Linked DNA regions of Prosthecodimorpha staleyi. The protein of the gene in region 1 interacts with the protein of each later gene in a pairwise test. Links are inferred from orthologs where the notes say so. Each region holds a gene or a part of one and is shown in the gene's direction. Other genes may lie near its edges.

Region 1 (15,487 bases):
CGGGCCGATCAACCTGAGGAGACAGTCGGCGCGACGACGCAAGGTGCAGCGCCCAGTGCGACACCCGAGGAAGTGATCGAGGCAGCGTTCAACGCCACGCAGGCCGCGCTTCGAATAGAGCTTTTGGAACGCATCCTCCAGAACGGACCGGGCTTCTTCGAGGGGCTGATTGTCGATCTTCTGGTTGCCATGGGCTACGGCGGTTCGCATCGGAATGCGGCGGCTCAACTCGGTCGAACCGGCGATGGCGGTGTCGACGGCGTTATCAACGAGGATGTTCTGGGCCTTGACCGCGTTTATGTGCAGGCCAAACGCTACACCCCCGGCACATCCGTTGGTCGTCCTGACGTTCAGGCTTTCACAGGTAGCCTAGTCGGGCTCGGTGCGACGAAGGGCGTCTTCGTCACCACCTCGATGTTTTCTCCGCAGGCAGTCGAGTTTGCCGCACGCATCCCGCAACGCGTCATCCTGATTGACGGGAAGAGGCTCACCGAACTCATGATCGAGCACGGCGTCGGCGTCCGATCGAGCCGCGTGCTGGAGTTCAAGCGTATCGACGAGGACTTCTTTGTCGAGGAATGACCGGCACGGTTGCCGCATTTCGCGGTCTTGCGTTCATGCCCAGTGCCTTCGATCTCCCTCTCTCGATGAACAAAGAGAACGCTGGCCGCCGCCGCGGCCCGGTCTCGACAAATTCTCTCTCCTGTTCGTTCAGCCACCTCGGCCGCTCACAGACGGAAAGACCACTCAACGGGCCTGTTTAGATGCCCGCGCATTCTCGACAAGGTCTGGGAAACCGCCTCAGATGCCCGCTTCAAGCTGCCTGGGATGGGTATGCGGATATTGCTCGCATCATACGCCGCAAATTTCGCGGTGATTGCCCTTGTCCATGCGGAGAAAGAAGACCATATTCACCGCGAAAGGTGCGGTGAATATGGTCTATATCCACGAGTTGGAAGATTGGCCACGGTTCAGGTGGGCGGAGGCAGTGATCAGCGGCCCGCTGGCAGCCGTTCGTCATCGCCAGGGCCGGCTGATTGGTCGCATGGAGGCGCTCGGCTTCGATCTCCGGACCGAAGCAGTTCTCGCCACTCTGACCGAGGACGTGGTCAAGTCGAGCGAGATAGAGGGTGAGAAGCTCGACAAGGAGCAGGTGCGCTTGTCGATCGCCTGGCGCCTCGGCCTGGACATCGGCGCGCTCACTCCGGTCGATCGAAACGTCGAAGGCGTGGTCGAGATGATGCTCGACGCCACGCAGAATTATGCCCGGGCGCTGACCGAGACGCGGTTGTTCGACTGGCATGCCTCACTCTTTCCGACAGGGCGAAGCGGCATGACCAGAATCGCCGTCGGCGCCTGGCGCGACGAAAGTTCTGGACCCATGCAAGTGGTCTCTGGTCCCTATGGCCGCGAGCGCGTGCATTTCGAGGCACCGAATGCGGGACGATTGCCTGAGGAGATGGCGGCCTTCCTCGCCTGGTTCGAGAGCGAAAAAAGCATCGACCCTGTGCTGAAGGCGGCCATTGCCCATCTCTGGTTTGTCACGATCCATCCCTTCGAGGATGGCAACGGACGGATCGCCCGGGCGATCGCCGACATGGCACTCGCTCGCTCCGAGGGCAGTCCGCAGCGCTTCTACAGCATGTCGGCCGAGATCCAATTGGAACGGAAGAATTACTACACCGCGCTCGAGCGCACGCAGAAGGGTGATCTGGATATCACGGAGTGGATCACTTGGTTCCTGGCCTGCCTCGATCGGGCTATTGATGGAGCCGAGGCGATTCTTGGCAAGGTTCTACACAAGGCTGGCTTCTGGGGGCGGATGGAGGGGCAGTCGTTGAGCGATCGGCAGCGTGCGATGATCAACCGACTCCTCGACGGCTTCGAGGGCAAGCTGACGTCGTCGAAATGGGCCAAGCTCACGAGGGTGTCGCCGGACACGGCCCTGCGCGACATAAACGATCTCGTGTTACGGGGGTTTTGGTCAGGGATGACGGCGGCGGGCGCAGCACGAGCTATTCGCTCGCGCCCAGCTGATTCGAATCCGAGCCCTATGGAGGCCGACATTTTGCTCCGGATTCGTGTTGCTCGCACTCCGGGGTTCCTTACGAGGATGGAGTGATGAAACCTCTGCCATCTGCGGAGTTTGCCGAGGAAACCTCACAGTGCCACCTACATTTCCGAACTACGATAATTGGTCATATATGAACGATAATCTGGATATATCATTCATATATGGAGGATTGCGTGAGCTCCCCAAAGGCGAGGACCGCCCTTAAAAGGCTTGGAAACGACGTTCGCGGCGCGCGCCTGCGCCGAGGCATCGCCGTAGCCGATCTGGCGGCGCGTGCCGGTACCTCGCCCAGCACGATCGCGCGGCTCGAAAAAGGTGATACTGGTGTTGGTATCGGTGTACTGTAAGCGCTGCCCTCAGGCCACGGCCCCGGCTTCCGCCTTGCGGAACGCCCATGGCAGCAGGTCGTCGATCCGGCTCTGTGGATGCCCAGCGACAATCCGGGTGATGACCTCAGCGAGATAAGCCTGCGGGTCGACGTCGTTGAGCTTGGCGGTCTCGACGAGCGAGGCGATAGTCGCCCAGTGCTCGCCGCCGCCGTCGGAGCCGGCGAAGAGGGCGTTCTTGCGGGTGAGCTCGATCGGTCGGATCGAGCGCTCGACGACGTTGCTGTCGATCTCGACGCGGCCGTCGTCCAGGAACCGGGTGAGCCCCGGCCAGCGCGAGAGGGCGTAGCGGATCGCTTCGGCGAGCTTGCTCTTCTGGCTGATGAGGCCGAGCTTGTCGCGCAGCCACGGCTCGAGGGCGTCGACGAGCGGGCGGGTCTTCTCCTGGCGCACGGCACGGCGCTTCTCGGCCGGACGGCCGCGGATCTCGTCCTCGATCCGGTAGAGCTCTGCGATCCGGCCGAGCGTCTCGCTGGCGATCGGTGCCGGTCCGGATTGGGCGAGTTCATAGAAGCGGCGGCGCACATGCGCCCAGCAGAAGGCCAAGCGCACGGCGTTGCGTTCGGCGAGCACCCGATAGCCCGCATAGCCGTCGACCTGCAGCGTGCCGACGAAGCCGCCGAGATGCCGGACGATGGTCTCGCCCTTGCGGTCCGGTGCGTAGAGGTAGACGACGGCGGGCGGACCCTGCCCGCCGAAGGGGCGGTCGTCGCGGGCATAGGCGAAGATCTGCCCAGTCTTGGTACGGCCCCGGCCCGGATCGAGCACCGGCGCCGTCGTCTCATCCGCGAACAGCTTGTCCGACGCCTTCAGTCTCTCAAACAGCCGCGCGTGGACGGGCTTCAGCAAGAAGGCGGCCTTGCCGACCCAGTCCGCGAGCGTCGAGCGGTCGAGGCGGATGCCCTGGCGTGCATAGATCTGCGCCTGACGGTAGAGCGGCAGGTGGTCGGCGTACTTGGACACCAGCACGTGGGCCACGGTCGCCTCGGTCGGGATGCCACCCTCGATCAGGCGCGCCGGTGCGTTCGGCGGGCGATCGCAGTGCGATCGCTTTGTCCGCCTCACCCTGGACCACGACCTCCTCGCAGGCCCGGCAGGCATACTTCGGCCGGCGGGTGACGAGCACCCGGAACTGGGCGGGGACGACGTCGAGGCGTTCGGAGACGTCCTCGCCCATGGCATGGAGCGGTCCGCGGCAGCAGGGGCAGCTCTTGTCCTCGACGTCGACCACCTGTTCGATCCGCGGCAGATGGGCGGGCAGCGCACCGCGGTTGGCGCGGCGCCGGGCGGCCCGAGCTTCCCGCCGGACCGGGTCGGCCGCCTCGTCGCCGGCGAGCCCCTCGGCCTCCACCTGCTCGGCCTCCTCCAGCGCCAGCAGCAGCTGGTCCTCGGGCAGGCTCTCGGCCTTCCTCCCGAAGCGGTGGCGCTGCAGTTCCTTGATGATCTGGCGCAGCCGCTCGTTCTCGGCGCGCTCGGCCAGGAGCATCGCCTGGAGCGCTCGGGCATCGTCGGGAAGGGTCGGGGCCGCGTCGGTCACGAGGCCGATTCAACCATATCCGTCAGCGATTTGACAGCAGAACGTGGTGCTGGTTCAGCTCGCGGTTCGGGGCTTTGCGACCGTTCGTGTCTCGTGCACCCGTCGCCAGTCCAGCCCCTCCAGGAGGGCCTGCAATTCGGCCGCCGTCAGCCGCACCACCCCGTCCGTGACCGATGGCCAACAGAACCTGCCGTCCTCCAGTCTCTTGGCGAACAGGCAGACGCCGGTGCCGTCCCACCAGACGAGCTTGACCCGGTCGGCCCGCTTGGCGCGGAACACGAAGATCGCGCCCGAGAAGGGATCGGCACCCATCGTCTCCCGCACCAGCGTGGCGAGCCCTTCGGCGCCCTTGCGGAAGTCCACCGGCTTCGTCGCGACCATCACCCGGACGGTGCCGATCGGCGTTCCCGCGACGACGAGGGTCACGACACCCCCTTCAAGGCGCCGATCACCGCCGCGACCAACGCCGGTGATGCGCCGTCGCCGATCCGCACCGTCACCCCGGCAGCCTCCACCTCGATCGCCGCTCCGGCAGGCTTCCGAGTGCGGCCGCTCTTCGGCCGGCCAGGCCTCCGGCACTTGCGCGGCTTCGCGACGGTCTCCGCCTCCGGCTCCGGCGCGACTACGGCAGGCACGAAGGCGAGCGCATCGGCCTCCGTCCGCTTGCGCGCCTCCCGGCGCCAGGTGAACACCTGCTGCGGCGTCAGCCCATGCCGGCGCGCAACCTCGGACACGACCGCCCCGGGCTCCAGCGTCTCGGCCACGATCCGCGCCCGATCATCTGCCGTCCACCGCCGCCGGCTGAGCGAGCCGTTGATCACCTCGAAGCGGCGCACCTCGGCCCGCGGCTCAAGTCTAGAGCGTTTCATGTTTTGATAGAAGCATATCCAGCGTTGGCCAGGTAGTTTGCGCATTCGCGCGGTGAGATGGTTTCGACGAGTGCGCCGACGTGTCGCCAAGTCTCCTCGACGGTTCGCTTCTGGGCGACCCGCATCCAGTGCTTGATCTTGGCGAAGGCCTGCTCGATCGGGTTCAGGTCCGGCGAATAGGGTGGCAGGAACCAGAGCCTGGCGCCGGCGGCCTGTATGGCCTGGCGGATGGCAGGCGATTTGTGGCTGCCGAGGTTGTCCATCACGACGATGTCGCCTGGCCTCAGCGTCGGGACGAGTTGTTGCTCGACATAGGCGCGGAAGCAGCGGCCGTTGATCGGGCCGTTGAAGACACAGGGGGCAGTGAGGGCATCGGCGCGCAGCGCGCCGAGAAAGGTCAGCGTGCGCCAATGACCCTGGGGAGCGAAGCCCTTCAATCGCTTTCCCTTCGGCCCCCAGCCGCGGATCGGCGCCATATTGGTTTTGATCCAGGTCTCGTCGATGAAGACAAGGCGCCCGGCGTCGAGGCCCTTCTGCCACATCTGCCAGCGACGCCGACGGCGCGCGATGTCGGTCCTGGTCTGCTCAAGCGCATACATCGTTTTTTTTGAAGCGCAGGCCCTCGTGCCGCAGGAACTCCCACACGGCGTTGTGCGAGACGATGACACCTCGCGCCGCCAACTCGGCCTTCAGCCCATGCAGCGTCAGCTGTGGGTTCTGGCTGATCCGCTCGGCGATGAAGGCCCGGTGCGGCTCCAAAATCCGCCGCCGATAGCCACCCATCTTTGCCGGCGCCACCGAGCCCGTCGCCCGTTGACGCTGCGACCACTTCACCACCGACGACACAGCCACGCCGAACCGCGCCGCCACCGATCGGGTCGTCTCGCCCGCCAGAACCGCCGCCACCACACGCTCACGCAGATCGTTCGAAAGAGCTCGCGCCATCCGATGCTGGCCTCCGCCCAGCCAGCATCTTGAATCACACTCTCAACCAAACCGGAATCCTCTCCGATTCAGATTCAAGCTGAAACGCTCTAGGGCCAAGTCCAGACACAAAACGATCCTCCAACGGATCGTCAAAATCGGCCTTCAAGCGGCGGGGAGGAAGGTGGGACCGGGACAGCGCTTACGGTGTACTCGCCGGCATTCTCGTAGTTCTGGGGCTTGTCGAGCGCTTGGCCGACCTCATCGATATCCGTAAGGACGATTTGGGTCTGGCGCTCGCCTCCGAACAGTTGCCACAGCGCGGAAGGACGTATGCAGCGAAGCTGCGCAAGCAGAATGCGCGCGCGTCTGAGGCCACGGTTGGGAAAAAGGACATCGTTGACCCGGACGGTGTGACCTTCTGATGCCTGTGTCGTTCTTGGTGGGAGCTTGAAGCCCGTTAGGGGCCTTTCGGGTGAGGCCATGGCGTCAAATTCGAGGAAAGGCATGGCAGGTATCATCGCGCGATGTTTCGCAGTCAATCGCGAACTTTTGTGATCGGCTCTGGCTATTTTTCCCGCGCTTCGTATATAATGCAAGCGTATGGATCGACGCCGCACACCGCGCCACATTTATTGTGGAAAAACAATTGCGTATTAATCTGACGGTAATCGTCGAATTCTTCGTTTTACACTCATCGAAAAATCAAATACTTACCGCTCCGGTTAATCATCGAGTGGGAGTGAGAGGTTGCTCCTCTGCGTTTCGTGCCGGGAAAGAGTCTCGGCGCGACGCGGAGGAGCGAAATTCTGCGATTGAAAGCAGGTTCTCGGATTCTGTCTGCCCGGTTTTCAGTGGGGTAGGCTTTCGATCGAGGGAATCTAATTGAATGTCCTTGTTCGTAGCCAAGCATATTGTCGTTGGATTGATGATCGAGTACTCCGGTTCGCAAGAACCCGTTCCATTATGCGGAAATTTGGATTGGCGACGCGGAGAGCCTGATGTTGGTCCATATCTTCGGTATCAAGGCGTGCGACACGATGAAGAAGGCGCGCGCGTTCCTTGAGGCGCAGGGCATCGAGACTGTCTTCCACGACTACAAGGTCGAGGGCGTGACGGCGGATCGTCTTTCCGGCTGGATCGCGGCAGTCGGCTGGGAAGCGCTCCTGAACAGGTCCGGCACGACCTTCCGAAAACTGCCCGAAGCCGATCGGCAGGACTTGACCGAGGCTAAGGCCGTCGCCCTGATGCTCGCGCATCCCTCGCTGATCAGGCGGCCCGTCTTGATGAACGGAGCGGAGATCCTGGTCGGTTTCAAGCCGGAGACCTATGCGCGGCTCGTTGGGTGAGGGGCCGGCCTCGATCGAGGACCTTCGGCCTGCGGGTCATGCGCCGGGCCGGCCGGGATCGTGATCGTGTGGCGGCGGACCGCGCAGGCGCCGGCCCGGCCGACGACCTGCCTCGGCTCGCGCCTGCTTACGCGCGTCATGGTAAGCGAGAGCGGCGGTGCCGGAGGGGAGGACCGGGGCCGATCTCGACATCGCCGCCGGGCCTGCCGGAGGCCTGCATGAAGCCGTCGGCGGCACAGATTATCGAGGCATCGCAACAGGTGCCCGGCGGCCCGAATTCGCAGAAGATCCGCGCCGGTTACGCATGCCAAAGCCGCGTCGTTCACCTCTCCTGCGACGCCGCCCGAGCGGGACGCGACCTCCGAGGCGCGGCACGCACACGGGCGAGTCGACACCGTCTTTGCACCGTGCAAGGCTGAAATCCGGCCCGATAGATCGAGGGCCCAAGCGGGCGTCGGATGGTGAAAATGCGCAGACGGGCAGGCCATGCGTTTTAGAGAACTGCCCGCTTAGCGGGAACTCTGCCGGAGCGGACGGCCCGGCAATATTGACATGGTCGCGGGTCGCCGGCCGGATCCAGGGCGAGCCTGATCTCATAGACGCCGACAAGGACCATGAGCCGATGGCTGAACGTCCCGTCTTCGTGCCGACCCCGGCCGAACCGCACTGGGTGCACGAAGTTCGCTTGCCATTCAAATGGCATTCAGGCTTCTCCTCATCGCAAAAGAAGAAGAACGTCCTGGCCTTGCGCGACTCTGCAAAGCAATCCGGCATTGCGCCGGTTCTCGAGGTTTCCAGCCAATCTGACCTGGCCTTGGGTCGCGCCTTGAGTGCGTTCAATCTGAGGACGGACATCGAGGGGCTGAATACGACGGTGGAATGCGCCTTCCAGGGCAGCAAGGTCTTTGCCGGTGGCGGGCCCTATACCGACCTTTACGAGACCGACAGCCGGTCGGCCAAGACGGACGAACGGCTCCGTCGATCGGGCCGCCTCGTCCAATTCCAGCTGCAGGGAACGGACTACCCGCTCGATCCGCCGACGGTCTTCTATGACTGGCTCTATATCACGGCGCTGAGCCGATTGCCCGTGGAGAGCACCGCGCTTCTTGACTATGCCGGTTTTACGGACATCGAATTCAACCCGGAACGCTCGTTGAACTGCCAGGCGAGATCGTGCGCGCTTTTTGTCGCCCTTCGAAAGGCCGGAGCCTTCGCCCGCGCCTCTCGTCCTTCGCCGCGTTCCACGCGACCATGTCCAAGACCGAAGGTCCCGATCAGACGTAGGGTCATGTGGCACCCGGCGGTCGACCGCCTGCGAGGCCAATTTGAACCCCGCATTCCCGATGCCCACCATATTCAATTTCGAAGGCTACGACATCCGCGGTCGCCGCTAGGCGCGGCTCCGCACACCGTGAGGGTGGACGGAAAGGCCGGCTTCGTGGCTTCTGATGGGACGAAGTTGGTCTCTACGCCCCGATCCTCGGCTCGAAGCCGCCGGCCGCTCGCCGGTTCAAGCTGTGGGGCACTGACATGGTCAGGCGTAGCAAGACATTTGAAGAACTAACTTCACGCCAGACGCTGCCGCAGAGAAGCCGGCAAACACCGCACCAAACCTGTTCATCCTGGCGCTTCGTTCGACGGAGACCCTATAGGGGTCATCGTCTGGAACGCCATCCCAATAGGAGAGCATGGCGGTGGCTTGCCTGCGGACGAAAACCAGCAACCTGCGGCCAAGAAGGCAAACGCTGCGAAACCAATGTCAGACAGCAGAGAAACCATAGACCACTTCTGGGGTAGAGGCCCGACAAAGTCCTGGGGGGGTAGAATCTCAACTAAGTCTTTGAAAAATAAATATAAAAATGCCGTGGCGCGCCCTACGGGAGTCGAACCCGTCTTTGCAACGTGAAAGGCTGCCGTCCTAACCGATAGACGAAGGGCGCGTGCGGGGGTGTATAGGCGGGTTCGGCCGGTCGGACAAGACGGTTTCGGCGGACATTGTCCCTTTCATTCGATCTTTCAACAGCGGATCCGGCGCGGGCCCCGGAATTGGCTCGCCCGGGGCGCGCGCGATCCGCATCTCTCCTGTGGATGAAGGCGCACTGCCGGTGGATCAAATGGGGATTGACGAAAGAACAAAACACGAACAATATGGGGATAACGGCCGCTGGCGGCCAATTTCGGGAGGTCGACATGATGGTGTTCATGCGTGAGGTGGTATCGGCGGGCGCTCTGCTGTCCTTCATGGCGATGCTGGCGGTCTGGGCCGACGTGATCATGCGCGCCGGCTGAGCTCGGAACAAAACAGGAATAACCGAGCGCCGGGTTATCCACAAGCACCGGCTTTGCGGGGACGGCCGGGATCGATGCGTTGCCTTGGCTGGACCTTGCGCGGAAGAGTCCGGGGCGTCCCGGACCGTCCGCCATCTGATTCGGCGGTCGGAACCGGGGCGGGGGACGTCGAATCGGGTGCGCGACGGCCGGGTCCGTGCCTGGGTCTGTCCGGACCGGGCGGCTTGGCGGGGCGCGCGGGGCGGTTCGGGGTCGGGTGTGAAGTTCGGTATCGGAGCGGGCGGGTGGGCGGAGAAGTCGGGTTCATCCATGTCAGGGCCCATTCGGCCTATTCCCTGCTCGAGGGGGCGTTGCCGCTCGGCAAGCTGATCGAGGCCGCCAAGGCGGATGCGCAGCCGGCGCTCGGTCTGGTCGACACCGGCAATCTGTTCGGGGCGCTCGAATTCTCCGAGAAGGCGTCCGAGAAGGGCATCCAGCCGATCGTCGGCTGCCAGGTGGCAGTCGATTTCGGTGAACCGGTCGAACCGGGCCGCCGGACGGCCCTGAACCCGAAGCGGCCCGCACTGGTGCTGATCGCCGCCACGGCGGAAGGCTGGGCGAATCTCGTTCGCATCGTGTCGCATTCCTTTCTCGGCACGGAAGGGACCGAGGATGCGCATGTGTCCGTCGACTTCCTCGGCGGCCATGCCGGTGGGCTGATCGTCTTGTCGGGGGGGCCGGGGGGACCGATCGACCGCGCCTTTGCCGAGGGGCGGGCCGACCTTGCTCGGGCCCGCCTTGAACGGCTGGCGCATTTGTTCGGCGACCGGCTCTATGTCGAGCTGCAGCGCCACATGGTCGAGGCCGAGCAGGCGGTCGAGGCGGATCTGATCGACCTCGCCTATGACCTGCATTTGGCGCTGGTGGCGACCAACGAGCCCTTTTTCCGCAACCGCGAGGATTTCGAGGCGCATGATGCGCTGATCGCGATCTCGGAAGGCAGGGTCGTCGCGGAGGAGGACCGGCGGCGACTGACGCCGGAGCACGGGTTCAAAAGTCGTGCCGAGATGGTCGCGCTGTTCGCCGATCTGCCCGAGGCCTTGGCCAACACGATCGAGATCGCACGGCGCTGCTCCTACCGCCCGCTCAAGCGCAAGCCGATTCTGCCGCGTTTCGCCGGTGTCGGCCAGGATGCGGAAACGGCCGAGCGGGAGGAGGCGCTGGAATTGCGCGCGCAGGCCGAGGCCGGCCTGGAGCAGCGGCTCGCCATTCACGGCACCGCACCGGGCCTGTCCGTGCAGGACTACCGCGAACGGCTCGCCTTCGAACTGTCGATCATCGTCCGGATGAAGTTCCCGGGCTACTTCCTGATCGTGTCCGACTTCATCAAATGGGCCAAGGCGCAGGGCATCCCGGTCGGGCCGGGTCGCGGCTCGGGCGCAGGCTCGCTGGTCGCCTGGTCGCTGACCATCACCGATCTCGACCCGCTGCGCTTCGCGCTGCTGTTCGAACGCTTCCTCAATCCCGAACGCGTCTCGATGCCGGACTTCGACATCGACTTCTGCCAGGACCGGCGCGACGAGGTGATCCGCTACGTCCAGCAGAAATACGGCCGCGATCAGGTCGCCCAGATCATCACCTTCGGAACGCTGCAGGCGCGTGCCGTGCTGCGCGACGTCGGCCGCGTGCTGCAGATGTCCTACGGGCAGGTCGATCGGCTCGCCAAGCTGGTGCCGCAGAACCCGGCCAATCCGGTCACGCTCGCCCAGGCGGTCAGCGACGAGCCGCGCCTGCAGGAGGCGCGCGAACAGGAGGCGATCGTCGAGAAGCTGCTCGACATCGCCATGAAGCTGGAGGGGCTCTACCGGCACGCCTCGACGCATGCCGCCGGCATCGTGATCGGCGACCGGCGGCTCGACGACCTGGTGCCGCTCTACCGCGATCCGCGCTCGGACATGCCGGTCACCCAGTTCAACATGAAATGGGTCGAAAGCGCCGGACTGGTGAAGTTCGACTTCCTGGGCCTGAAGACCCTGACCGTGCTGCAGACCGCGGTGGCGCTGGTCCTGAAGGAGCACGGTCGTGCGGTCGATCTCTCGGCCCTGCCGTTCGACGATCCGAAGACCTACCAGCTCCTGGCAAAGGGCGAGACGGTCGGCGTGTTCCAGCTGGAAAGCCAGGGCATGCGCAAGGCGATCGCCGACATCAAGCCCGATCGTTTCGAGGACATCATCGCGCTGGTCGCTCTCTATCGGCCGGGTCCGATGGCCAATATCCCGGTCTATGGCGCGCGCAAGCAGGGTCTGGAGACACCGGACTATCTGCATCCGCTGCTCGAGCCGGTGCTCAAGGAGACCTACGGCATCATCGTCTACCAGGAGCAGGTGATGCAGATCGCGCAGCTTCTGTCCGGCTATTCGCTCGGCGAGGCCGACCTGCTGCGCCGCGCCATGGGCAAGAAGATCAAGGCCGAGATGGACGCCCAGCGCGCCCGCTTCGTCGACGGCGCCCTGAAGCAGGGGCTGGCGCGCGAACAGGCCGATACCATCTTCGATCTGCTGGCGAAATTCGCCGACTACGGCTTCAACAAGAGCCATGCGGCGGCCTATGCGCTGGTCGCCTATCAGACCGCCTGGATGAAGGCCAACTATCCGGTCGAGTTCCTGGCCGCGTCCATGACGCTCGACATGTCCAACACCGACAAGCTGAGCGATTTCCGCCGCGAGGCCATGCGGCTTTCGATCCCCGTCATGGCGCCGGACATCCGCCGCTCGGGCACCGCCTTCGACGCGGACAATGGCCGGATCATCTATGCGCTGGCGGCCGTCAAGGGGGTCGGCACGCAGGCGGTCGACCATCTCGTGGCCGTTCGGTCCGAGCGGCCGTTCCGCGACATCTCCGACTTCGCCCGCCGCATCGATCCGCGCCAGCTGAACAAGCGGACGCTCGAAAGCCTGGTCGCCGCCGGCGCCTTTGACGGCCTGGAGCCCGATCGCGGCCGCCTGTTTCACGGCCTCGACCAGATCGTCGGCGAGGCCAACCGGGTCCGCAAGGACAGCGAGGACGGCCATTTCGACATGTTCGCGGGGGGCGGGGCGGAGAAGCCGCTGCGGCTTCCCGAGCAGGGTTGGACGCCGGCCGAGCAGTTGCAGCGCGAGCATGCGGCGATCGGCTTCTATCTGTCGGCCCATCCGCTCGACGAATATCGCAAGGTTCTCGAAGAACAGCGGGTCCAGATGTGGGCGGAGTTTCAGGAATCGGTCAAGCGCGGCGGCAATTTCGGGCGGCTGGCCGGCACGGTGACCAGTCGCCAGGAGCGCAAGACCAAAACCGGCAACAAGATGGGCATCGTGCGGATGTCGGATCCGACCGGACAGTACGAGGCGGTGATCTTCTCGGAGGGCCTCTCCAACTACCGCGACCTGCTGGAGACCGGGCGTTCGATCATTCTCTACGCCAATGCCGAGGAGCGGGCGGAGGGCATCAGCGTGCGCATCGAGAAGGTCGAACCTCTCGAAGTCATTGCAAGCCGTTCGAAGCAGAACCTGCGAATCTTCCTGCGCGATCCGAAGCCGATCGAAAGCCTCGGCAAGCAGCTCGAGCCGCGCGGGGAGGGCGAGGTCTCCTTCGTGCTCCTGGTCGGGGCGGGCGAGCGCGAGGTCGAGGTCAAGCTGCCCGGCAAGTGGCGCGTCTCGCCGCAGGTCGCCGGCGCGCTGAAGGCGGTGCCGGGCGTGGTGCAGGTGCAGGTCGTGTAAGGCGGAGCCCGGCGCCGGTTTAGTCGGTGGGCGGCCCTCGTCGAGGGGGAGGGGCGCGTTCGGGTGTAACGGCTCCGGGTGAGGTCGGCGGGTCTGGGAGCTTGCCGAAAGGCCGTCGGGACGGACGGGCGTGCGCTCCTCGGTCGGCGTCCGTGCGACGGGCCTGGGGCGGGTCAACCGCGGAAGGCGTCCGGATCGGCCAGGTAGGCGTGTTCGTCGGGGCGGCTCAGGCGGCCCAGGATGGCGTTGCGGTGGGGAAAGCGGCCGAACCGCGCGACGATTTCGGCATGGTGGCGTGCCCAGCGCGGGGCGTCGCCGCCGAGGCCTTCGGCCAGGAAGACGGACAGGGCCTGGTCGGCCGGATCTTCGGAATGCATGAAGGGGAGGGCGAAGAAGCGGGCGAGTTCGGGCGGGAAGGCGCGGTCGAAGCGGCGTTCGATCGCCCGGTGGGCGGTCCGCCGGGCGGCCGGATCGGTCGCATAGGCGTCGGCCGTGCCGCGGAACATGTTGCGCGGCATCTGGTCGAGCAGGAGGACGAGCGCCAGCGCACCGTCGGGCGTCTCGGCCCAGCGATCAAGCCGGCCCACGCGGGCGTCCTGCCAGGCGCTCAGGAAGGCCGCGCGACAGCGGGCATCGAAGCCCGGCCCGCCACCGAACCAGAGCTCCGGTCCGGCCTCGAGCCAGAAGGCGATCACGTCGTTGGCGTTCAATGCCGTGGCGTTCGACAGGGCGGCGTTCGGCATGACATCGTGCGACATGGCGGCTCCAGAAGGGGTCCTGCGTTGCGGCGCAGGATCGTCGGAGTGGCAGGATAGCGGGCCGTTCAACGCCGACAAGTTGGCGACCGAAACGCTGCCGATCGGCGCGGCCATGGCGGTCAAGAGCCGGCCGTCGAGCCCAGGCGTCGCACGGGCGCTGGGGCGTGCGGCATCTCGGCCGGATCCGGGCGGCGGTTCCATTGGGCCTTGCCGCCGTGAAGACATAGAGGACCCGTGCCGGTCGACCCCAGGGGGCGATCGGAACGGGTCCGGACGTAGGGAGAATTCAGGCATGCGGACGAAGCCATTCGGGGCGGGCGGCGCGAGCGTCGCGGCCATCGGGCAGGGGACGTGGAAGCTCGACGGCGACGAGCGGGCGGAGGCGGTCGCGGCGCTGCGGCGCGGGCTCGACCTCGGCATGAGCCATATCGATACTGCCGAGATGTATGGCGAGGCCGAGCCGCTGGTGGCCGAGGCCATCGCGGGCCGGCGCGATGCGGTCTATCTGGTCACCAAGGTGCTGCCGCACAATGCCTCGCTCCAGGGCACCAAGGCGGCCTGCGAGCGGTCGCTGCGCCGGCTGAAGACCGACCGGCTCGACTGCTACCTGCTGCATTGGCGCGGGTCCGTGCCGCTCGCGGAGACCATCGGCGCCTTCGAGGACCTGATCGCGGCCGGCAAGATCCTGTCCTGGGGCGTCTCGAACTTCGATGTCGACGACCTCGATGAGGCGCTTTCGATCGCCGGTCCGGGCCGCATCGCCTGCAACCAGGTGCTCTATCACCTGGAGGAGCGGGCGATCGAGCATGCGGTCATCCCGTGGTGCGCCGCCAACGGCGTCGCGGTCACGGCCTATACGCCGTTCGGATCGCCCGGCTTTCCGAACGCGGCGTCGCGCGGCGGCCGTGTCCTGGCCGAGATCGCGGGCCGGCACGGCGCGACACCCCGCCAGGTGGCGCTGGCCTTCCTGACGCGCGAGCCCGCGGTCTTCGCCATCCCGAAGGCCTCGCGCCGCGCTCATGCGGAAGACAATGCCGGCGCCGGCGATCTCGTGCTGCCGCCGGACGACATTGCCCGGCTCGACGCCGCCTTCCCGCGGGGGCCGCGCGGCCGGGGGCTGCCGATGCTGTAACCCGCGGACGGCGGCCGATGCACAGCCATCCGTCGCGCAGCCGTCCGCCGGACAACCATCCGTCCGGCGGCCGAAGGGCGGTCGGCGGGAGCGGGCGACCGAGGGCGGACGGGCTTGAGCATGACCGCAGGCGGATCGGCCGCGGCCGTCAGGCGCCGCCCTCCTGCAGGATGCGGCCGTAATCCTCCATGGTGATCACGCCGCCGGACTTTGCCGCCACGTCGGCGTCGCGGGCCGGCAGCGCGTCCTGGATCGCGTCGATGCGCTTCCAGGCCGGCGACGGCGCCGTCCCGTCGGCCGCCGGCACGAAGCGCGATCGGCCGCTCCGGGCATGGGGGTGGATATAGCGCGGGCAGTTGACGAAGAGATTGGTGACCGCGATCCGCACCACCAGGTCGGCGCCCGGCCAGGTCCCGACGAGCGGATCGTCCGCCG
Region 2 (14,207 bases), on another replicon or contig:
CGCAAGACCCGGTCGCCGCGTCGGTCGCGAAGCCAGGAGGATCGGCGCGTCCGCGCGGCCCTCCCATAGCGGATCCGCGACGCGGGTTGAAGTGTCACGATCATATCGGATCCGATTCGGATCCGAATCGAGTGTTTCACGTGAAACGTTCGTTTCGGATCGGGAATGATCACTTGCCGATGCAAAACTGACCGAAGATCACGTCGAGCAGATCCTCGACGCCGACCCGCCCGGTGATCCGTCCGATCGCGTCGCCGGCCGCGCGCAGATCCTCGGCGCGCAGTTCCAAGGGCAGGTCGCTGCGTTGCACGGCCAGGCGCAGGGCCGCCGCCGCCGTGGTCAGGGCCTCGCGATGTCGAACCCGTGTGATCAGCGGATCCTCGCCGGACCCGAGCGCCACGCCGGCCCGCGCGGCGATCTCGGAGCGCAGTCGGTCGAGCCCCTGCCCGGTCGCCGCCGAGACCGGCAGGTCCAGACCGACAGTCGCCGCCCGGTCCTGCGGCCGTCCGGGAACCAGATCGCATTTGGTCTGCAGCACCAGGAGCGGCACGCCGGAGGCCGGGCGTTCCGGCGCGGCGGGCGCATCCGCCGGCGACAGCCACAGCACCAGATCCGCTGCCCCGGCCCGTTCGCGCGCGCGCCGGATACCCTCCTGCTCGACCCGGCCCGGCGCATCGCGCAGCCCCGCCGAATCGACCAGGATCACCGGCAGGCCGTCGAGATCGAGCCGGACCTCGATCAGGTCCCGGGTCGTGCCCGGCTCCTCGGTGACGATCGCCGCCTCGCGACCGGCGAGCGCGTTGAGCAGGCTCGACTTGCCGGCATTGGGTGGCCCGGTCAGCACCACTTCGTAGCCGCGCCGGAGTCGCTCGCCCCGACCGGCGTCCGCCAACGCGCCTTCGATCTCGCCGAGCAGGATCGTCGCCTCGGACCAGGCCGCATCGCTGACCGAACCCGGTACGTCGTCCTCGTCGGGAAAATCGAGCTCGGCTTCGATCAGTGCCCGGATCGTGACGATGCGGGTCCGCCAGGCCTCCGCCTGCCGCGACAGCATCCCGCCCGCCTGCCGGATCGCTTGCCGCCGCTGCGCCTCCGTCTCGGCCGCGACCAGATCGGCGAGCCCCTCCGCCTCGGCCAGATCGATCCGTCCGGCCAGGAAGGCCCGCCGGGTGAACTCGCCCGGTTCAGCGGCGCGCAACCGCGGCAGATCGCGCAGACGGGCCAACAGCGCGGCAACCACGGCCGGCCCGCCATGGACCTGGAACTCGGCCATGTCCTCGCCGGTGAAACTCGCCGGGCCCGGCAGCCAGATGACCACGCCGCGGTCGATCACCGATCCATCCTCGGCGCGCAACGTACTCAGCCCGGCGCGACGCGGTTGGGGCAATCGACCGACCACCGCCATGACGGCGGCACCGCTATCCGATCCGCTCAGACGAACGACTGCGACCCCGCTCGGCAGGGCACCGCTCGACAGCGCAAAAATGGTCTGGTCTCGACGGCTCACGGATGCCTGCTCCTTGGCAGAAAGAGGGTCTTCAGGACGCAAGGGCCGCCGCCGTGATGACCCGTCCTCTGGCCGACATCAAGACGGATCGCCTCGGACGATCCGCCATCGCTATGTCCACTGCCGACCGCAATCGACACCGAGCAGCCGAACGCCTGTGCGATCCGCCACTGACTGACCGTCGATCCCGGCCTTTTGCAGCCGACCCGTCGCAGCTGCGGGTCCCGGCCGCCGTCTTCGTGGGCCCGTTCGGCGACCTTCTGGCAGCAGCCTTCGAGGTCGCCTTCGTTGCCGAGACATTTCCCCCGGCCGAGACCGGCCGGCGAACCGGGGTGGCGGCCTGGATGTCCCTGTTCCGTCCCAGATTTGCAGAGTTCGTCTGCAAGGAGCCGCGAGGCTTCACCACACATGAAAACGCCGCCTCGGACGGGCCAGGCGGCGTTCTGGTCGATTGGGACACGCCGTGCGGGAACGCGCCCTGTCCCATGGTTAGCTCGAACTTCGAGCCCGGAACGGTGAAACCGTCAGGTGTTCATCGAGTCGAAGAAGTCCGCATTGGTCTTGGTCTGACGCAACTTGTCGAGCAGGAACTCGATCGCATCGACGGTGCCCATCGGGGTCAGGATGCGCCGGAGCACGTAGGTCTTCTTGAGCACGTCGGCCGGAACCAGCAGTTCCTCCTTGCGCGTGCCGGAGCGCGTGATGTCCATCGACGGGAAGGTGCGCTTGTCGGCGACCTTGCGATCGAGGATCAGTTCCGAATTGCCGGTGCCCTTGAACTCTTCGAAGATCACTTCGTCCATGCGGCTGCCGGTATCGATCAGCGCGGTCGCGATGATGGTCAGCGAGCCGCCCTCCTCGATGTTGCGCGCCGCGCCGAAGAAGCGCTTCGGACGCTGCAGCGCGTTGGCATCGACACCGCCGGTCAGCACCTTGCCGGAGGACGGCACGACGGTGTTGTAGGCGCGGCCGAGGCGGGTGATCGAATCCAGCAGGATGACCACGTCGCGGCCATGCTCGACCAGGCGCTTGGCCTTCTCGATGACCATCTCGGCGACCTGCACATGCCGCACGGCCGGTTCGTCGAAGGTCGAGGACACCACCTCGCCCTTCACGGTGCGCTGCATGTCGGTCACTTCCTCGGGCCGCTCGTCGATCAGCAGCACGATCAGGTAACAGTCCGGATGGTTGGTGGTGATCGACCGGGCGATGTTCTGCAGCAGCACCGTCTTGCCGGTGCGCGGCGGGGCGACGATCAGCGCGCGCTGGCCCTTGCCGAGCGGGGCGACGATGTCGATCACACGCGACGACATGTCCTTGCCGACCGGCTCGTCCATCTCCATCCGGAAGCGCTCGTCGGGATAGAGCGGCGTCAGATTGTCGAAATGGACCTTGTGGCGGGCCTTGTCGGGATCCTCGAAATTGATCGAGTTGACCTTCAGCAGTGCGAAATAGCGCTCGCCTTCCTTCGGGCTGCGGATATGGCCCTCGACCGTGTCGCCGGTGCGCAGCGAGAAGCGGCGGATCTGCGACGGTGAAACATAGATGTCGTCGGGACCCGGCAGGTAGTTCGCATCAGGCGACCGTAGAAAGCCGAAGCCATCCAGCAGGACTTCGACGACGCCTTCGCCGATGATCTCGACTTCCTGGGCGGCCAGTTGCTTCAGGATTGCGAACATCAGCTCCTGCTTGCGCATGGTGCTGGCGTTTTCGACTTCGAGCTCCTCGGCAAAGGCAAGAAGCTCGGTCGGCGACTTCGATTTAAGATCCTGAAGCTTCAACTGCTGCATCGGCGGGAGTCTTTCGGGGGCGGTGAGCATTGCGACCGATCGTTTCGGAAAGCAGGTCCGCTCGTCTGACGTTCCGGTCGGTTATGGGCGGACGCGGAAGCGGGACGAGTACGCGGATGCGGACGGGAAAAGGCGGGCGGGGCGATATCCGGTCGATGGACGACCCGATCGGATGATGATCCTGAGGGGTCCGCCGGGGCGGCGCAAGGCGCGCCACGCTCCGTCCGCGTGGGCTGGGCGGAGAGAATTTAGTCCGGCGCGAGGATTCGAACAAGCCCCCCACGCCGAGGAAAAGCATCCGGCCGGATCCGGACCCCGCCCGGCCGTCGAAACGGGTCCTGCGGCTCAGGATCGGGTGGTCAGAACGGCTTGACGATGACCAGGACGACGATGCCGATCATCAGGAGCGCCGGCACCTCGTTGAGAACACGCCAGGTCCGTTCGCTGTAGCGGTTGCGGTCCTCCGCGAAGGCCCTGACCGAGGCCGAGAGATGGCCATGCACGCCCGAGAGCACCAGCACGAGGGCGAGCTTGCCGTGCAGCCAGCCGCCGTGGAAGCCGAACACCGACCAGGCCATCCACAGCCCGGTCACCCAGGCGATGATCATGGCCGGATTGAGGATGATGCGCAGCAGGCGCTGCTCCATGCCCTTCAGCAGGACCGATTCCGGCGAGCCGACCGCGACGCTGCAATGGTTCACGAACAGGCGCGGCAGATAGAGCATGCCGGCCATCCACGAGATGATCGCAACCACATGCAGCGACTTGATCCACAGATAGGCCTGCCCCGGCGTCGTGGCGATCACGGCGGCGAGGATCGCGACGGTCACCGCGATGGCGATGGCGGCGCGGACGGCCGGCGAAGCGGCGCGTGGCCGATAGGCGGAGTTCATCGGCTCACCTCTGCGCCGCCCGGACGCGTTCGACCAGCCGACCGACCATGGCCGGATCGGCGTCCGGCGTGATGCCATGGCCGAGATTGAAGATCAACCGCCCGCCGCCGAGCGTCTCCAGAATCCGATCGACGCCCTCGTCGAGTGTCCTGCCGCCCATGATGACCCTGAGCGGATCGAGATTGCCCTGTACGGCGATGCGCGGCTGCAGCATGTCGCGGGCGTAGCCGAGCGGCACGGTCCAATCCAGCCCGACCGCGTTGACGCCGGTCCGCGCGGCGAAATCGGGCAGCGCCGCCGCAGCCCCCTTCGGGAAACCGATCACCCTGGCACCCGGCACGCGGGCACGCAGGCCGGCGACGATGCGCCGGGTCGGCTCGACCACCCAGCGATCGAACTCGGCCTCGTCGAGCACCCCGGCCCAGGTGTCGAAGATCTGGACGGCATCGGCGCCGCTGGCCATCTGCCGGGCCAGATAGGCAATCGAGGCTTCGACCAGGATGTCGATCAGGCGGGCGAAGCCGTCTGGATCGCTCAACGCGGCACGGCGGGCGGGCGCCTGGTCGGGCGTGCCGCGTCCGGCGATCATGTAGGTGGCGACCGTCCAGGGTGCCCCGCAGAAGCCGAGCAGGGTCGTCTCGCCGGGTAGGCCGGCGCGAATGCGCTCGACCGCCTCGAAGACCGGTGCCAGATGGTCGAGCACCCGGCTCGGATCGAGCCGGCCGACCTCGGCGAGATCGAGCGGATCGAGCCGCGGCCCCTCGCCTTCCACGAAGCGCACGGGCTGACCCAGCGCATCCGGGATGACCAGGATGTCGGAGAACAGGATCGCCGCATCGAAGCCGTAGCGCCGGATCGGCTGCAGGGTCACCTCGGTCGCCATCTTCGGGGAATAGCAGAGGTCCAGGAACCCGCCGGCTTCGGCCCGAGTCGCCCGGTACTCGGGCAGATACCGGCCCGCCTGCCGCATCACCCAGATCGGCGGGGGGAAGACGGTCTCGCCGTCGAGCACCCGTATCAGCTTGCGCTCTTTCCGGCTCGCGTCCTGATCCACAGCCTTCCCCTTCTACCCTTCGATTCACGAAGTGATTGTTTTGACTCTTTGATCCTGAATTACCGGGATCGGCGGTCCTCCACAATGACTCACGTGAAACGCCACAGGGCGTTGCCGAGGGGTGCTGCGGCGCGGTAGATTTATCCACGGCTCCGGCGTTAACCATTCGTTTACCGCGGTAAACAAGGCATTAACGACCGTCAGCGGAGACAGCCCGCTGTGGATAGGGAGTCCATGACCGTCTCGGTTCGGGCCCCTTGCCCAACGATCGGGAAAAGCCGGCTTCGCACTCTCTCCGGCGAAGGTCCCTGTTGATCGTTTTTGCCCGAGGGGTATGACTGGCCGGTCGACACGCGATCCGGCCGGGTTTTCCACGGATCGGCCGAAGGCTGGGGAAAACTCCGTGCAGAAGGTGACCAACTATTTCCATCTCCATCTGGTTTCGGATTCCACCGGCGAGACCCTGATCACCGTCGCCCGGGCGGCCGCCGCCCAATACGATTCCATCGAGGCGATCGAGCATGTCCATCCGCTTGTGCGCAACGACCGCCAGCTCGACCGCGCCCTGATCGAGATCGAGGCCTCGCCGGGCATCGTCCTTTATACGCTGGTCAATGCCGAACTGGCTCAGCGGCTGGAGCGCTTCTGTCGCGATCAGGGTGCGCCCTGCGTGTCGGTCCTGTCGCCGGTCCATGATGTGTTCCGGACCTATCTGAACGTCGCCCAGACCTACAAGGCCGGTGCCCAGCACGAGCTCGACGCCTCCTATTTCCGACGCATCGACGCGCTCAACTTCACCCTGGTCCATGACGACGGGCAGCTGGCCGAGGATGCCGACGACGCCGATGTCGTCGTGATCGGCGTTTCGCGCACCTCCAAGACGCCAACTTCGATCTACCTGGCCAATCGCGGCGTGAAGGTGGCCAACATCCCCTTCGTCCCCGGGGTTCCGATCCCGGAATCGGTCTTCGCCGCGACGCGGCCGCTGATCGTCGGTCTGGTGGCGAGCCCCGAGCGGATCGCCCAGATCCGCGAGAACCGGGTCCTCTCGCTCGGAAGCCGGGCCTTCGACACCAGCTATGTCGATCGCCAGGCCATCGCCCAGGAGATCGCCCAGATGCGCCGGCTCTGTGCCGACAACGGCTGGCCGCTGATCGACGTGACCCGCCGCTCGATCGAGGAGACCGCAGCCGGCATCATCGCGCTCCAGCGCGACCGCAAGGGGCCGCTCGCGTGACCGGCATGGGCCTCGTCCTCGCCTCCAAGAGCGCAACCCGCATCGAGTTGCTGACCCGCGCCAGCATCGCCTTCGATGTCGAAGGCGCCGGCATCGACGAACGCGACGTTGAGGCCCCGCTGCTGCTAAGCGGGGCCGATCCGGCAACGATCGCCAGCCATCTCGCCGACGCCAAGGCACTGGCCGTCTCGCGCCGCCGTCCGGGCGACCTGGTGCTCGGCGCCGACCAGACGCTCGGGCTCGGGCCGGAGCTCTTCGTCAAGGCCGATGACCGCGCCGGTGCCGAAGCCCAGCTTGCGCGCCTCGCCGGGCGGACCCATCAGCTCCATGCCGCCCTGTCGCTGGCCGTCGACGGCAGCGTGGTCTGGCGGCACCTGTCCTCGGCCAGCCTGACGGTCCGGCCGCTCTCGGCGGATTCGATCGGTGCCTATCTCGATGCGACCGGTGATGCGGTGCTGGGCAGCGTCGGCTGCTACCAGCTTGAAGGGCTCGGCATCCGGCTGTTCGATCGGATCGAAGGCGACTATTTCACCATCCTGGGGCTGCCGATGCTGCCGCTCCTCGCCGAACTCAGAGCCCGGGGCCTGATCGATCCATGACCGCGGTTACGGCCCCTGCCGTCTCCCCGCCTGCCGCCGGACGGTTCGGCGCCCGCGCCTGCGTCATCGGCTGGCCGGTCGATCACGCCCGCTCGCCGCTGATCCACGGCTACTGGCTCGACCGCACCGGTCTCGACGGCACCTACGAGCGCGTCGCCGTCGCGCCGAACGAGATTCATGCTTTCCTCGAGCGCTTCCCAGAAAGCGGCTATGCCGGCGGCAACGTCACCGTGCCACACAAGGAGGCCGCCTTGGCCGCCTGCGACGAGGTCGAGCCGGTCGCGCGCGCCATCGGGGCTGTGAATACGTTGTGGGTCGACGGTGGAAAGCTCTACGGCACGAACACGGATGCCCTGGGCTTTCTGGCCAATCTCGACGAGACGGCACCCGGATGGGACAAAGAGCCCGGCCCTGCCCTTGTGCTGGGCGCCGGCGGCGCGGCCCGGGCGGTCGTCTGGGCGCTGATCCAGCGCGGCTTCCGGCCCAAGATCGCCAACCGCAATGTCGCCAGGGCCGAGGACCTCGTCCGCACCTTCGGCGGCGGCAGCGAGGCCTATCCGTGGGAGGCGCGCCAGGCCCTACTCTGGGACGCCCGCATCCTGGTCAACACCACCTCGCTCGGCATGAAGGGCATCGGCGACATCGGCCTCGATCTGCGCGGCGCGCGCGGCGATGCGCTGATCACCGACATCGTCTACGTTCCGCTGGTGACCGATCTCTTGGATCTGGCCACCTCCTGGGGGCTCCGCACCGTCGACGGGCTCGGCATGCTGCTGCATCAGGCCGTGCCCGGCTTCGAGCGCTGGTTCGGGCTCCGGCCGTCCGTCGATGCCGGCCTCAGGGCGCGGATCGTCGCCGATATCGAGGGCCGCGCACTATGATCGTCCTCGGCCTGACCGGCTCCATCGGCATGGGCAAATCGACCACCGCCGCCATGTTCATGGCCCGCGGTATCCCGGTGCATGAGGCCGACGCGACCGTGCACCGGCTCTATCGCGGTGCCGCCGTCGCTCCGATCGAGGCGGCCTTTCCGGGCACCTCTCGGGACGGCGTCGTCGACCGCGATCTGTTGTCGGCGCGCGTGCTCGGTCGTCCCGATGAGATCCGGCGCCTGGAGGCCATCGTGCATCCGCTGGTCCGGGCCGAGGAGACGGCCTTCCTGGACGCGGCGCGCCGGGGCGGCCGGCCGGTCGTCGTGCTCGACGTGCCGCTCCTGTTCGAGACCGGCGGCGCGGCGCGCGTCCATGCCGTTGCGGTCGTCTCGGCCGATGCGGCCGTGCAGCGCGCCCGCGTGATGGCCCGCCCGGGCATGACGCAGGCCAAGCTCGACGCCATCCTGGCGCGCCAGGTGCCGGATGCGGAGAAGCGGCGGCGGGCGCATTTCGTCATCGACACCGGCCGCGGGCTCGCGGCGGCCGAAATCCAGGTCGATGGCCTTCTGCGCGTCCTGGCGCAGATGTCGTCGGGGACAACCGGCCGGCGGCCCCTTGCCACAAAGGGGGCCGAGTGATTCGATTCCGTCTCGCTTCGACCGGGATGACCCAGCATGCGTGAGATCGTACTCGACACGGAAACCACCGGGCTCGACCCGCGCACCGGCGACCGGATCGTCGAGATCGGCGGCGTCGAACTGGTCAACCATATTCCGACCGGCCAGAGCTACCATGTCTACATCAACCCCGAGCGGTCGATGCCCAAGGCGGCCTTCGACGTGCACGGGCTGTCCGACGAGTTCCTGAAGGACAAGCCGGTCTTCGCGGCCGTCGCCGAGGATTTTGCGACCTTCATCCGCGATGCGCGGCTGGTCATCCACAACGCCTCCTTCGACATCGGCTTCATCAATGCCGAGTTCGCCCGGCTGCGCATGCCGCCGGTGCCGCCGGAACTGGTCCTCGATACCCTGGCGCTGGCCAAGCGCCGCCATCCGGCCGGGCCGAACTCGCTCGACGCGCTCTGCTCGCGCTACGGCATCGACAACAGCCGCCGGACCAAGCACGGCGCCCTGCTCGATTCCGAACTGCTCGCCGAGGTCTATATCGAGCTGATCGGCGGCAAGCAGGCCGCCCTCGGCCTGTCGGCATCCGACGGCGGCAACGGTCGCGGCGGCTTCGTCGCACGGCGCCGCGCCGGCCCACGCCCCGAGCCGCTGCCGCCGCGCCTGACCGCGGAGGAACTGGCGGCCCATCAGGCTTTTGTCGCCAAGCTCGGCGAGCAGTCGGTCTGGAAGAAATACGAGGCCGAAGACCCGGCACCGACGGCCGCGGCCGGATGACGTCGGCGGGGCGCCGCACGCAAACGAAAGGGCCGCCCCGAAGGACGGCCCCCAATCCGACCGGGTGTTGATCGGGCAAGGATCAGTTCGGCTGGCCGGCCTGGGCCTGCGCCAGATTCTGCTGATAGAGCGCGACGAAGTCGATCGGGTCGATCATCAGCGGGGGGAAGCCGCCGTTGCGGGTCGCGTCCGCGACGATCTGGCGCGCGAACGGGAACAGCAGCCGCGGGCACTCGATCAGCACGAAGGGGTGCAGATGCTCCTCCGGCACGTTGGTGATGCGGAACAGGCCGGAATAGACCAGCTCGACCGCGAAGATCACTTCCGCGCCCTGGCCCGCACGGGCCTGCAGCGAAAGGTCGACTTCGAACTCGGTCGCCGAGAGCGGGCGGGCGCCGACATTCACGTTGATGTTGAGCTGCGGCCCGGCTTCACGCGGCTGCAGCGACTGGGGCGCGTTCGGATTCTCGAACGAGAAATCCTTCACATATTGGGCCAGCACGTTGACCGAGGGGGCGGCGCCTTCGCCGGGGCCCATGCTGGTGCCGTTGCCGTCGTCCATGCTCATGATGATCCGTGGTCCTCGATTGGTGGGCCGGACCGGCTGTCGACGGTCGCACGCCCCGAAAGGCGCAATTCCGCTAGCACGTTGCACCCGCCGTCACAAGGACGGGGCTTTGCTGCCGGAAAGACGCCGTGCCGTTACGGCCGGCGCCCATCCTCGTCGGGCCCGGTGATCCGCGGCCGCGCGGTCGGGTCGGGCTGCGCGGTCGGGTGGGGCCGCGACGCGGGTGGGGTCGTCTCGTGCCATTCCTCCGGGTCGAGATCGACCACCGTGCGGCCGACGCCGGATCGGCGCCCGCGCACGACCACGATGGTGGCGTTGCGGGCGAGGGCGGCCAGGATCAGGGAGCGGATCGGCGGCAGGAACAGGAGGATGCCGAAGATGTCGCTGACGAAGCCGGGCAGCAGCAACAGGAGGCCGCCCAGCCCGATCAGCGCGGCATGGCCGATCGCCTGCGGCGGCAGTTCGCCGTGCCGCATCTCCCGACGGATCGCCATCAGCGCCGCCATGCCTTGCTGCTTCAGAAGAACGGCGCCGAGAAACGAAGTGCCGACGATGGTCGCCAGTGTCGGCAGGATGCCGATCTCGCGCCCGACCGCGATGAAGGCGGCGATCTCCAGAAACGGCCAGGCCAGGAAGGCCAGAAGCAGGATGAGCCCGGCGGGCATTGCGGCGGATCCTCTGTCATGTCCCGATGTCCGATACGGCATCCGTCGACGGCGGGCGCAGATCCACATGGGGATTGCGGCGTCATCAGGGAAGAGCCGTCGCCGGATGTGCGCGCCGACGCGTCGATCCTGTTGCGCTTCCGTCTGGATCCCGCTTCGGGATAGACTACATAACAGACGACGCGACGCGACCGCTCCATGGCCGCCGCCGCGAGCGAGGTCCGGGAGACGATGGGTCAAATACTCGACTTCTACAACATCATATTCCTCGTGCTCGCGGTGGTCGTATTTTTGCGGCTGAGGAGCGTGCTCGGCCGCAAGACCGGCAGCGAGCGTCCGCCGGTCGATCCCTATCAGGGCCGCGATCGTCCCGAGGTCGGCGATCGTGACAACGTCATCCCGATGCCCCCGCGCGGCGCTCCGGGGTCCGGGCCCGAGCCCGTCGGAGAGACCGGCGAACCGGTGCCGGAAGGCAGCGCGCTCGACCGCGCCCTGCGCGCCGTCATGGCCGCCGACCGCACCTTCGAGCCGAACCACTTCCTGGCCGGCGCCCGCGCCGCCTATGAGATGATCGTCACCGGCTTCGCCACCGGCGACCGCAAGGCCCTGCGCCCGCTCCTCTCCAAGGAGGTCTTCGACGGCTTCTCCGCGGCGATCCAGGATCGCGAATCCCGCGGCGAGAAGGTCGAGACCACCTTCGTCGGCATCGACAAGGCCGAGATCGTCGAAGCAGGGATGCGCGCCAATTTCGTCCAGATCACCGTGCGTTTCGTCAGCCAGCTGATCACCGTGACCCGCAATGCCCAGGGCGACGTGATCGACGGCGATCCGACGAAGGTCTCCGACCTGGTCGACATCTGGACCTTCGAGCGCAATGCCGGCTCCGCCGATCCGAACTGGTACCTGGTCGCCACCAAGACGCCGGACTGATCGCCAGCCTCCCAGATCCCGCGCCGACTGCGCCCCGGCGCTGCCGGCTCCAGGGCTCACCCCGACCCCGCCGAGCCCGATGCCCGACATGCCGATCGGTTTCCGCCTTCGCGACCTGCCCTTCGCCGCCCTCCCCGGCTGGGCCGAGGATCGTCACGGCGAGGCCATGACGGCCTTCCTGCTCTCCGCCGCCCGGATGATCGACGAGCCGCCGCGGACCCGGGCGCTCGGCGTCGACGGCGCGGCGCTCGTCCGTATCGCACGCGCCGCCCTGGAGGCGGCGCCCTTCGACGACCGGTCGGCACGCGCCTTCTTCGAGGCCCGGTTTCGCCCGATGGCGGTCGAGCCGGCCGAGGGCACGCCCTTCCTGACCGGCTATTTCGAGCCGGAAGTCGACGGTTCGCGCGTCCCCTCCGCCCGCTTCACGGTGCCGCTGTACCGGCGCCCTGACGATCTCGTCGACATCCGCGACCACAACCGGCCGCCCGGCCTCGATCCGGCCTTCGCCTTCGCCCGGTCGAGCCCGGACGGGATCGTGCCCTATCACGACCGGGCCGCGATCGAGGACGGCGTGCTGGCCGGCCGCGGGCTCGAACTGGTCTATCTGGAGGACCCGGTCGAGGCCTATTTCATCCATGTCCAGGGCTCGGCCCGCATCCGTCTCGCCGATAGCGGCACCCTGCGGGTGACCTATGACGGCAAGGCCGGCTGGCCCTATACGTCGATCGGCCGGCTGCTTGTCGAACGCGGCGTTGCGCCGGCCGCGGAGATGACCGCCGACCGGCTGATCGCCTGGCTGAAGGCCGATCCGGCGCGCGGCCGGGCGCTGATGCGCGAGAACCGCTCCTACATCTTCTTCCGCGAGACGCCGGACCTCGATCCCGGCCTCGGCGCGGTCGCGGCGGCGGGGGTGCAGATCACGCCTGGCCGGTCGCTGGCGGTCGACCGGCTGCTGCACACCTTCGGCACGCCGATCTACCTCGATGCCGACCTGCCGCTCGGGTCCGACGGCGCACTGACGCCGTTCCGACGGCTGATGATGGCCCAGGATACCGGCTCGGCCATCGTCGGGCCGGCGCGCGGCGATGTCTTCGTCGGCTGCGGCGCGGATGCGGGACGTCGCGCCGGCTTGATCCGGCACGCGCCCCGTGCCTTCGTGCTGCTCGTGCCGAAGGAGTGAACGATGGGCGGCGGGCGGCGACGCAATCGTGGCTTGAGCGAGGAGGAGAAGGCGCTCTGGGACAAGGTGGCCGAATCGGTCTCCCCGCTCCTCGCCCGCCGCCGGCGCCGCAAGGCGGCCGCTCCCGCCCCGGCCGAACCGCTGACCGAGCCGGTCCACGACGATGCGCCCGTCTCGGCCGCCTCTCCGACCGCCCATCCGCCGCCGCCGCGCCATCCTGCGCCCGACGCATCCGGGACCGCCGGCAAGCCGAAGGCCAAGCCCTCGCCCACCCCGCTGGCCCCGATCGACACGCGCACCCGGCGCAAGCTGGTGCGCGGCACCATGGCGATCGAGGAACGGCTCGACCTGCACGGCATGACCCAGCACGACGCCTATCGCGAACTGCGCCGTTTTCTGGCCGGCGCGCAGGCCCGCGGCGCCCGCATGGTGATCGTGATCACCGGCAAGGGCCGTAGTTCGTCGGGGCCCTATGCGCTCGACGGCACCGAGCGCGGCATCCTGCGCCGGGTCGTGCCGCAATGGCTGGCCATGCCGGACCTGCGCGACGTGGTGATCGGCTTCGACGAGGCCCATACCGCCCATGGCGGCGCCGGTGCGCTCTATGTCCGCCTGCGCCGGCCGCGCCACCTGACGATCGAGATCGAGCCATGACCCCGTTCGGCGCCAAGCTGCGCGAATTGCGCCGTCAGCGCGGCGTGACGCTGCGCCAGATGGCCGAGGGCCTCGGCGTCTCGGCCGCCTATCTGTCGGCGCTCGAACATGGCAAGCGCGGCGTGCCGACCTGGTTCATGGTCCAGCGCATCATCGCCTATTTCAACGTCATCTGGGACGAGGCCGAGGAGCTGCAGCGCCTCGCCGAGGCCTCCGACCCGCGCATCGTGATCGACACCTCGGGCCTCGAGCCCGAGGCGACCGAACTCGCCAACCTGCTCGCCGCCCGCATCCGCGGCCTGTCCAAGGCCTCCCTGCGCGACCTCACCTTCCGCCTGCGCGCCGCCGCCGCCAAGGACGGGGTCTGAGGCCTCACCCGCTCCGGTCGACGCTGCCCAGGCCGACCGGATTCACAAAATGAACCGGCTCAGGTCGGCGTTCTTGGCCAGGTCGCCGATATGGGCGCGGACATAGGCGCGGTCGACCGTGATGGTCTGGCCGGACTGGTCCGCCGCCGTGAACGAGATATCGTCGAGGATCCGTTCCATGACGGTCTGCAGCCGGCGGGCACCGATATTCTCGACCGTCGCGTTGATGTCGACGGCGACCGAGGCGATCTCGTCGATGCAGTCGTCGGTGAAGACCAGTTCGACGCCCTCCGTCCGCAACAGCGCGACATACTGCTTGATCAGGCTGGCCTCGGTCTCGGTCAGGATGCGGCGGAAATCCTCACGGTCGAGCGGCTTCAGCTCGACGCGGATCGGCAGGCGGCCCTGCAGCTCGGGCAGGAGGTCGGCCGGGGTGGCGACATGGAAGGCGCCGGAGGCGATGAACAGGATGTGGTCGGTCTTCACCGGC

What was found.
Region 2: the proteins of dnaE (region 1) and dnaQ interact in binary tests that used the Escherichia coli proteins (3 or more experiments, as listed by UniProt). The link is inferred for Prosthecodimorpha staleyi from one-to-one orthologs.

What each region holds. Positions count from the first base shown.
Region 1 is NZ_JAHHZF010000001.1:145,401-160,887, reverse strand. The notes cover bases 9,367-13,362. They hold dnaE (DNA polymerase III subunit alpha), read left to right. Parts: upstream 9,367-9,712; coding sequence 9,713-13,162; downstream 13,163-13,362. Other genes in these bases: KL771_RS00635 (DUF924 family protein), read right to left, coding at 13,336-13,362. In the rest of the region: KL771_RS00695 (restriction endonuclease), read left to right, coding at 1-582; KL771_RS00690 (Fic family protein), read left to right, coding at 890-2,122; KL771_RS00685 (helix-turn-helix domain-containing protein), read left to right, coding at 2,236-2,421; IS66 family insertion sequence element accessory protein TnpB, read right to left, coding at 4,052-4,423; IS66-like element accessory protein TnpA, read right to left, coding at 4,420-4,833; KL771_RS00660 (hypothetical protein), read left to right, coding at 6,042-6,215; KL771_RS00655 (ArsC family reductase), read left to right, coding at 6,792-7,139; KL771_RS00650 (DarT1-associated NADAR antitoxin family protein), read left to right, coding at 7,762-8,703; more of KL771_RS00635, read right to left, coding at 13,363-13,920; KL771_RS00630 (aldo/keto reductase), read left to right, coding at 14,213-15,052; KL771_RS00625 (pyridoxamine 5'-phosphate oxidase family protein), read right to left, coding at 15,201-15,487. UniProt on the Escherichia coli protein: DNA polymerase III is a complex, multichain enzyme responsible for most of the replicative synthesis in bacteria. This DNA polymerase also exhibits 3' to 5' exonuclease activity. The alpha chain is the DNA polymerase catalytic subunit.
Region 2 is NZ_JAHHZF010000007.1:172,933-187,139, reverse strand. What follows is about bases 7,774-10,489. They hold dnaQ (DNA polymerase III subunit epsilon), read left to right. Parts: upstream 7,774-8,626; coding sequence 8,627-9,352; downstream 9,353-10,489. Other genes in these bases: KL771_RS15390 (FxsA family protein), read right to left, coding at 10,055-10,489; secB (protein-export chaperone SecB), read right to left, coding at 9,435-9,914; coaE (dephospho-CoA kinase), read left to right, coding at 7,958-8,590; KL771_RS15410 (shikimate dehydrogenase), read left to right, coding at 7,774-7,961. In the rest of the region: tRNA uridine-5-carboxymethylaminomethyl(34) synthesis GTPase MnmE, read right to left, coding at 170-1,507; transcription termination factor Rho, read right to left, coding at 2,032-3,297; protoporphyrinogen oxidase HemJ, read right to left, coding at 3,657-4,190; hemE (uroporphyrinogen decarboxylase), read right to left, coding at 4,195-5,244; KL771_RS15420 (pyruvate, water dikinase regulatory protein), read left to right, coding at 5,648-6,481; KL771_RS15415 (Maf family protein), read left to right, coding at 6,487-7,080; more of KL771_RS15410, read left to right, coding at 7,077-7,773; more of KL771_RS15390, read right to left, coding at 10,490-10,585; KL771_RS15385 (Tim44/TimA family putative adaptor protein), read left to right, coding at 10,784-11,515; mltA (murein transglycosylase A), read left to right, coding at 11,604-12,695; KL771_RS15375 (Smr/MutS family protein), read left to right, coding at 12,729-13,349; KL771_RS15370 (helix-turn-helix domain-containing protein), read left to right, coding at 13,346-13,717; ATP-dependent protease ATPase subunit HslU, read right to left, coding at 13,760-14,207. UniProt on the Escherichia coli protein: DNA polymerase III is a complex, multichain enzyme responsible for most of the replicative synthesis in bacteria. The epsilon subunit contain the editing function and is a proofreading 3'-5' exonuclease.